2 regions of the Streptococcus sp. Marseille-Q5855 genome follow, and region 2 is predicted to be linked to the other one. Evidence: predicted binding sites of a transcription regulator. Region 2 holds the regulator's gene; the other holds the start of a gene.
What was found. Region 2 encodes CtsR, which represses protease genes until heat stress. Its sites were predicted from a motif close to TTGGTCAAAAAAGGTCAAANA; they were not measured.

Region 1: a site for CtsR is predicted at 2,218-2,238, ahead of OC529_RS05725 (ATP-dependent Clp protease ATP-binding subunit). Genes of this name have one in related genera too.

What each region holds. Positions count from the first base shown of each region.
Region 1 covers NZ_CAMPPR010000004.1:107,998-112,216, reverse strand. The annotation lists gene OC529_RS05725 (ATP-dependent Clp protease ATP-binding subunit) at 1-2,179, opposite strand, end outside; gene OC529_RS05720 (DUF1797 family protein) at 2,410-2,640, opposite strand; gene OC529_RS05715 (amino acid ABC transporter permease) at 2,830-3,513, shown strand; gene OC529_RS05710 (amino acid ABC transporter ATP-binding protein) at 3,513-4,219, shown strand, end outside.
Region 2 covers NZ_CAMPPR010000006.1:542,984-547,202, forward strand. The annotation lists gene OC529_RS09040 (ATP-dependent Clp protease ATP-binding subunit) at 1-1,862, opposite strand, end outside; gene OC529_RS09045 (CtsR family transcriptional regulator) at 1,864-2,322, opposite strand; gene OC529_RS09050 (ABC transporter ATP-binding protein) at 2,441-3,169, opposite strand; gene OC529_RS09055 (ABC transporter substrate-binding protein) at 3,169-4,176, opposite strand; gene OC529_RS09060 (ABC transporter permease) at 4,215-4,219, opposite strand, start outside.

The DNA of each region.
Region 1 (4,219 bases), on a different contig from region 2:
CCTTTAGGTCTTTTTCACTTGGATTTTCAAGGTAGTAGTCAGTGATTGCGTCCTCAATATAGTCTTGAATAGTACGACGAAGTGGGCGCGCCCCCATTTTTGGATCATAACCGAGGTCAACCAATTTTTCCTTGACCTTGTCAGTTACATCCAAATGAATGTTGTTGCTAGAAAGGCGCTTGTTAACGTCTGCAAGCATAAGCTCGACAATCTGAAGGAGGTTTTCCTTGCTGAGAGCCTTAAATTCGATAATACCATCAAAACGGTTCATAAGCTCTGGGCTAAAGAAGTTACCGAGTTCACCGAGAACAGAGTTGGTACGTCCTTCTCTAGCAGCCCCAAATCCAACGCTGGCTTCTGCCTTACCTGTACCTGCATTTGAAGTCATGATGATGATGGCATCCTTGAAGCTAACGGTACGTCCTTGCCCATCTGTCAAACGACCATCGTCCAAGACCTGGAGGAACATGTGCATAACATCTGGATGGGCTTTTTCCACTTCATCCAAGAGAATAAGAGAATATGGATTGCGGCGAACTTTTTCAGTTAATTGCCCAGCCTCATCGTAGCCAACATAACCTGGAGGGGCGCCGACCAACTTAGCTACACTGTGTTTTTCCATGTATTCACTCATGTCAAAGCGAATCATGCTGTCAGCAGAACCAAAGAGTTCGATAGCTAGTTGTTTGGAAAGTTCTGTCTTACCGACACCAGTTGGTCCGACAAAGAGGAAGCTTCCAATTGGACGGTTTGGCGTACCGAGACCGACACGATTCCGGCGAATAGCCTTGGCAATCTTATCGACTGCATCGTCTTGCCCAATAACATGAGACTTGAGGTCTTCAGCTAGATGGATAAGTTGAGATTGTTCTTTCTCTTTCAAATCGCCAACAGGAATATTGGTTTTCTGCTCGATAATGTGTTCAATGGTTTTCTCACTGATGATAGGAGTATCCTGGTCTGTGACCTTTTTCTTTTGCATTTCCTTATACTTGGCAATCTGGTCACGGAAGTAGGCGGCCTTCTCAAAATCTTCCTCTCGTGTAGCTTGAGATTTAAGATTTTCAGCCTCAATCAAGCGCTGATCAATGACTTTAGGATCCACAAAATTCAAGGTCAAGTTCATCTTAGAACCTGCTTCATCTAGGAGGTCAATGGCCTTGTCAGGTAAGAAGCGGTCTTGAATGTAACGATTGGAAAGAGTTGCAGCTGCTTCAATTGCAGCATCGGTATATTGAACGTGGTGGTAGTCTTCGTATTTCTTTTGAATTCCTTTGAGGATAGTGATTGTTTCTTCCACCGTTGGTTCATCGACTTTAACAGGCTGCATACGACGCTCTAAGGCAGCATCCTTTTCAATGATACGGTATTCATTGAGGGTAGTAGCGCCGACCAGTTGCAGTTCCCCACGAGCAAGGGCTGGCTTGAGGATATTTCCTGCGTCCATATTACCATCACTCGCAGAACCTGCACCGACAATTTCATGGATTTCATCGATAAAGAGGATAATATCCTCACGTTTGCGAATTTCTTCCATGAGTTTTTGCATGCGTTCTTCAAATTGTCCACGAATACCCGTTCCTTGAACCAAGCTAACCACATCCAGACGGATGACTTGTTTACCTTGGAGTTTATGTGGAACATCGCCATCAACGATTTTCTGAGCTAGGCCTTCGACAACGGCCGTTTTTCCGACACCAGGTTCACCGATAAGGACAGGATTATTCTTGGTTCTACGATTGAGAATCTCGATGACACGGATAATCTCATCGTCGCGCCCAATAACGGGGTCAATGTCTCCACGACGGGCAATCTCAGTTACGTTGATACCAAATTCTTCTAGCAGGCCTTTTTCTTGGCTTGGTGGTGGAGTTTGAGCGGATCCATGATTTTGGGAACCATAACCGCCGTTTCCACCGTAACCTCCACCTGATTGGGTTGGGGGAATAGGAGGAGTGTTGTTAGAAGGTCTGAAATTGTTTAGGTCGTTGAAGAAATCACCAAAGGGATCGAAATCACGATTGTTCAAATCTGTCATGCCTTTAAAGAGACTGTTATTAGGGTCTGTTTTGATAATCTTATAGCAGTTTTGACAGAGGTCAATTTGTTTTTGTTTTCCATTGAGATTGGTGTAAAGATGAATTGTTGAGTCGTTAATTTTACAGTTTTGACAAAGCATACATCTACCTCATTTCTTTCTTTAGCCTGACCTGTTTAAAGGTCAAAAATAGTCAAATTTCTATACTCTCATTATAACAGGATTGGGGTGTAAAGCAAGTAAAAAGATTGTAGCTTTGAGAAGTTGTTACAATGAAAATCTTCGTGGATTTGGACTATAAAAAAATCCTATTTGTGAGACAAAAAGGATTTTGGTTAGACATGCAGGGTGTAATCCCAGCTTGTTTTGTATTAGTAAAGGAGTTCGTAAATCTCCATTGCAATCAAGTCAATGCTATCAAAAGTATAAGTTTCGCGAGCTTCTACATCACGAAGGGTAAAGATTGATCCGTTTTCTTCGTCGTGGCTGTATGCAACTTCTGCAACAACAACTCCTTCGCGTTCAAAATTACGTTTTAAATTTCCGCCATCGTTTGCCATTGCTTCAAGGCGGTTGATGATTCTAACCAAATGTGATTCCATTTTGATTCTCCTTCATTTCTTATCGTTACTATTTTACCATAAAGGAGGCCAACTTGCCTAGAAAAAACTAAGATTTCTCGCTAATTCTGCTAGTTTAAAGATTTTTAAATAAATTGGATAAAAGATTTGAATTTTAATTCAATACATGTTATAATCATACAGTACTCTATTTTAGAAAGCAGTGTGACTATGAATTTTTCTTTTTTACCTAAGTATTTACCTTATTTTAACTATGGGGCTGTTGTGACGGTTCTCATTTCTATCTGTGTTGTCTTTTTGGGAACTATTTTAGGGGTTGTCTTGGCTTTTGGGCAACGTTCAAAGTTTAAACCGCTTGTTTGGCTGGCCAACTTGTACGTTTGGATTTTCCGCGGGACGCCGATGATGGTTCAGATCATGATTGCCTTTGCTCTAATGCATATCAATGCTCCGACTATTCAGGTTGGGATTTTGGGTGTTGATCTTTCTCGTCTGATTCCAGGGATTTTGATTATCTCTATGAACAGTGGTGCTTATGTTTCTGAGACTGTTCGTGCTGGAATCAATGCGGTTCCAAAAGGTCAGCTAGAAGCGGCTTATTCGCTAGGGATTCGTCCTAAAAATGCGATGCGCTATGTGATTTTGCCACAAGCAATCAAAAATATCTTGCCAGCTTTGGGGAACGAATTTATCACCATTATCAAGGACAGCTCCCTCTTATCAGCTATCGGTGTCATGGAGTTGTGGAACGGGGCTACAACAGTTTCTACAACAACCTATTTACCTTTGACACCACTTTTATTTGCAGCCTTTTATTACTTGATTATGACTTCTATTTTGACAGTAGCCTTGAAAGCTTTTGAAAAACGTATGGGACAAGGAGATAAGAAATAATGACAGAAACCTTGATAAAAATTGAAAATTTACATAAATCATTTGGAAAGAATGAAGTATTGAAGGGCATCAACCTCGAGATTAAAAGAGGAGAAGTTGTCGTTATCATCGGTCCTTCAGGGAGCGGGAAATCTACCTTGCTTCGCTCTATGAATTTATTGGAAGAAGCAACCAAGGGGAAGGTTATCTTTGAGGGAGTCGATATTACGGACAAGAAGAATGACCTGTTTGCTATGCGTGAGAAGATGGGGATGGTTTTCCAACAGTTTAATCTCTTTCCTAATATGACTGTGATGGAAAATATCACCTTGTCACCTATCAAGACCAAAGGTGAGAGCAAGGCAGTTGCTGAGAAGAGAGCCCAAGAACTTTTGGAAAAAGTTGGTTTGCCAGATAAGGCAACTGCTTATCCACAGAGTTTGTCAGGTGGGCAGCAACAGCGGATTGCCATCGCGCGTGGGTTGGCCATGGAACCTGATGTTTTGCTCTTTGACGAGCCAACTTCAGCCTTGGATCCTGAAATGGTAGGTGAGGTATTGGCTGTTATGCAAGACCTTGCCAAATCAGGAATGACCATGGTTATCGTAACACATGAAATGGGATTTGCCCGTGAGGTGGCAGACCGTGTCATCTTTATGGCAGACGGTGTGGTTGTTGAAGATGGAACACCAGAACAGATTTTTGAACAAACCCAAGAACAACGGAC
Region 2 (4,219 bases):
TCAAAGAGGAGAACAGAGTATGGTTTGTTGCGAACCTTCTCGGTCAACTCCCCACCTTCTTCATACCCCACATATCCTGGAGGAGCTCCGTTGAGACGACTGGCTGCGAATTTTTCCATATACTCACTCATATCAAAGCGGATAAGAGCTGATTCGTCGTCAAAGAGGACTTCTGCCAGAGCCTTGGCTAATTCAGTCTTCCCGACACCTGTAGGCCCTAAGAACATAAAGGAGCCAATCGGACGCTTGTGACTGCGAATCCCTGACTGATTGCGGCGAATGGCACGGCTAATGCTTGAAACTGCTTGATCTTGACCGATAACACGTTTGTGCAATTCAGCTTCCAAATTCAAGTATTTCTTGGCATCAGTTTGAGTCAGTTTTTGGACTGGAATACCTGACAAGCGACTCAAGGTGGTCAAAATATCAGACTCTGTCACCAAGTCTTTATAGACAGGCACTTCCTCTTCTTTTGCGATTAGCTGAGCTGCCTGTTTCCACTTGCCATCCATCAAGGCCTTGTCAGCTGGACTCAAGTCAGAATCGTCTGCTTTTACATGCTTTGATTTATTTTGCACTGTTGCTGCTGCCTCATCCAAGAGGTCGATAGCAGAGTCTGGCAAGTGACGGCTAGTCAAGTAACGATGAGCCATCTTGACGGCTGTTTCAACCGCCTCATCTGTGATTTGCACACGGTGATGTTTCTCATAAGTCGCCTTCAAGCCTTGCAAAATGGTCATGCTGTCTGCCACACTTGGCTCTTCAATCGTCACTTTGGCGAAACGACGAGAAAGGGCTGCATCTTTTTCGATATGTTTTTGGTATTCTTCCTGAGTGGTGGCACCAACCGTTCTCAAAGTTCCACGCGCCAAGGCTGGCTTCAAGATATTGGCCGCATCCAGAGTTGAGTCAATTCCACTCCCAGAACCCATGATAGTGTGAAGTTCATCGATAAAGAGGATGACTTGGCCATCTTCTTCAATATCCTTAATGATATTGTTCATGCGTTCTTCAAAGTCACCACGGAAGCGTGTCCCTGCAACGACATTCATCAAGTCAAGCTCTAACACGCGCATCTTAGCCATTTCCGCAGGTACATCACCACTAGCAATACGCTGGGCAAGACCAAGCGCCAGAGCTGTTTTCCCGACACCAGCATCCCCAACCAAGACAGGATTATTCTTGGTTTTCCGGCTCAAGATTTGAATCATACGGGATATTTCCTTGTCACGACCGATGACTGGCTCTAATCTGCCAGAGCGAGCCTGGTCCGTCAAATCATGCGTATAGTCCTCAAGTCCACCACTCGGAGTCTGGGGCATTCCCATCATATTAGCCATAGAATTTTGTTTGTCAGCCACAGCACGATGGCGTTGGCGTAAAGCCTTGAGGTCTTCACGAGTCCAGCCTGCCCGTTCTTCTAAATTTCGACGAAGAGCAGCAATCTTGACCTGATCTTTCTTGTCTTCATAAGAAAAACCAGCCCTCTCCAAGATACGAGTCGCCAAGGCATTGCCATCATGCAAAATCGCATAGAGGACGTGCTCTGTCCCTAGCACCTTAGCATGGACCACTGACGCTACATACTCTGCTTCGTCAAAAAGAACCTGCAAACGACGAGAGAACGGCAATTCCGTAAAGGTTTCATCCTGGCTATAGTCCGTTTCAGTCAGTTCCAAAGCCACCTCTTCCAAACGGTCCATCTCATATGGATAATCATTTAAAGTCGCCCCTGCCACACTATAACTGTGATTGGACATGGCAATCAACAAGTGCCAAGACTCTAGATAACGAGCTCCAAAATGGCTAGCAACCATGTAGGCACTTTCGATACATTCATTCAATGCTTTTGAATAGTTCATCTTACTTCCCTTTTCTATCTACCTCTTGTATGACCTGTCGTAGCATGTTTGCACGAACAACTGGAGCTTCTTCTCCTAGAACTCGATCCAAAGCTACCGCTACCAGCAAATTCATCTCCTGCTTGGTCATCAATTCCTGCTCAACCAAAAGCTGTAGAATATCCTCATAAATTTCTTGACTAACTCGCTCGCCAATCGAATAAAGCAACTCTCGGAGCATTTCATGATGACTAGAAAACTCAATCCGTCCTATACGAATGTAGCCTCCGCCACCACGCTTACTTTCAACCAAGTAGCCTCTACTTTCCGTAAAGCGTGTCTTGATCACATAGTTAATCTGACTAGGAACAACCTGAAAGGTATCCGCCAACTGACTCCGTTGCAACTCCACAATTCCAGATTGATCTAAAATCGCCTTGATGTAGGCCTCAATATGATCCGATGTATTTTTAAATCTCATTACAAACCCACCTCTCTCTTTGAACCTTGACTATCTTTGACTATTATACCGAAATTTTCTCATTTTTAAAAGAAAAAGGGCGCTGGTAAAGGATAATCTTCACCAACTCCCTATTTTTCTACTTATCTAAGCCTAATTCTGCCAAGATTTGACGTTTGTAGGCAATCTTTTGGACTTCCTTGTCCTCATCTTCAGACCAATCTAGTTTAATTTCTGAAACAATCTGCCCAGGGCGATTTTTCAAGACATAGATGCGGTCGCTGAGACTGAGGGCCTCCTCGATACTATGCGTGATGATCAAGGTTGTTAGCTGCAACTGCTTATGAATCTCAAGGTACCAAGCGTGGAGTTCCATCTTGGTCATCTCATCCAAGGCACTAAAGGCTTCATCTAAGAGAAAGAGCTTGTGCCCGAAAAGATAGGTACGAAGTAAGGCTACACGCTGGCGCATCCCACCACTGAGTTCATGAGGGTATTTATCTCTTACAGCTGTCAACTGAAAGGTCGCAAGAATTTCATCCGCGCGAGCAATAGCTTCCGCCTTATCCACCTTTTGAATCAAGAGGGGCAGAATGATATTACCAAGCACCGTCTTGTGCTCCAAGAGCAAGTCCTTTTGCAACATATAACTCACGCGCCCCTTGGGATTTTCTTCACCATCAAGGACAATTCTCCCTGACTGAACTTCTAAAATCCCTGCGATCAGATTAAAGAGGGTGGTCTTTCCTACACCACTTGGACCTAGGATGGAAACCACTTCACCTGAAGTCACTTTCAGATTGATGTCCTCTAAAATCCTCTCCTGACCATAGGCATAACTGACGTGTTCTAGTCTAATTTCTGTCATTATTTCACAAATTCGTTAGTGAAGCCTTTATCTGTCAAGTCTTCTTTAAGGATACCATTTTCTTTATCCCATTTGTAGAAGGCATTCCAGCGAGCTGCATCAAATTGACCCCATTTTTCCTTGTCGCTTGCGTATTCTTTTGACAAGTATTTTTGAGATTCGATGACAAAGTCACGTTTTTCCTTGAGTTCAGGTGCATTCTTAATGAGGATATCCGCAGCTTCTTCTGGATGTTCCATAGCGTATTGGTAGCCTTTTTTGATAGCTTGGATAACTTTGCGAGCTTCTTCCTTGTTGTCTTTCAAATAGTCGTTGTTGGCGATGATGACTGGTGAGTAGTAGTCAAATTCTTTAACGTAGTCTTTCAAGTACATGAAATTAGCATCTACACCTTGAGATTTAGCAAGGATACCATCCCATCCATAGTAGATCCAAGCAGTGTCAAATACTCCATTGGCAATCGGTGTGATAGAGTTTGAATCGTTGTTTGGTACTTTTTCGACTTTATCAAAGTCCCCACCTTGTGACTCTACCAATGTTTTCAACATAGCAAGTTCAGTTGGGTCATTCCAAGTTCCGTATTTCTTCCCAACCAAGTCTTTAGGACTATTGATATTGTCAGACTTACGAGAGATGATTCCTGATGTATTGTGCTCAACAATAGCTGCAACGGCAGTAATTCCTGCTCCTTTTTCCAATTTTTTAGCCATATAGTCTTGGAAATACACTGCAAATGGTGCCTTACCGTTAATGACTAAGTCAGAAGAACTTTCTTCTGGTGGCAATTTCAAATCAACATCCACTCCAGCTTCCTTGAAATAACCTTTTTCCTTGGCCACATAAAGCCCTGTGTGGTTGGTATTTGGTGTCCAGTCTAGGATAAAGTCGATCTTCTTGAGTTCTGCTTCTTTATTGTCCTTAGAAGCAGTTCCTTGACCACAAGCTACAAGCACAACAGCTACAAGAGCTGTTAAAACAGTTAAAAACACTTTCCATGTTTTCTTCATTTCAATTTCCTCTTTTCTTTTTCAGAAACATTCTTATTCTACG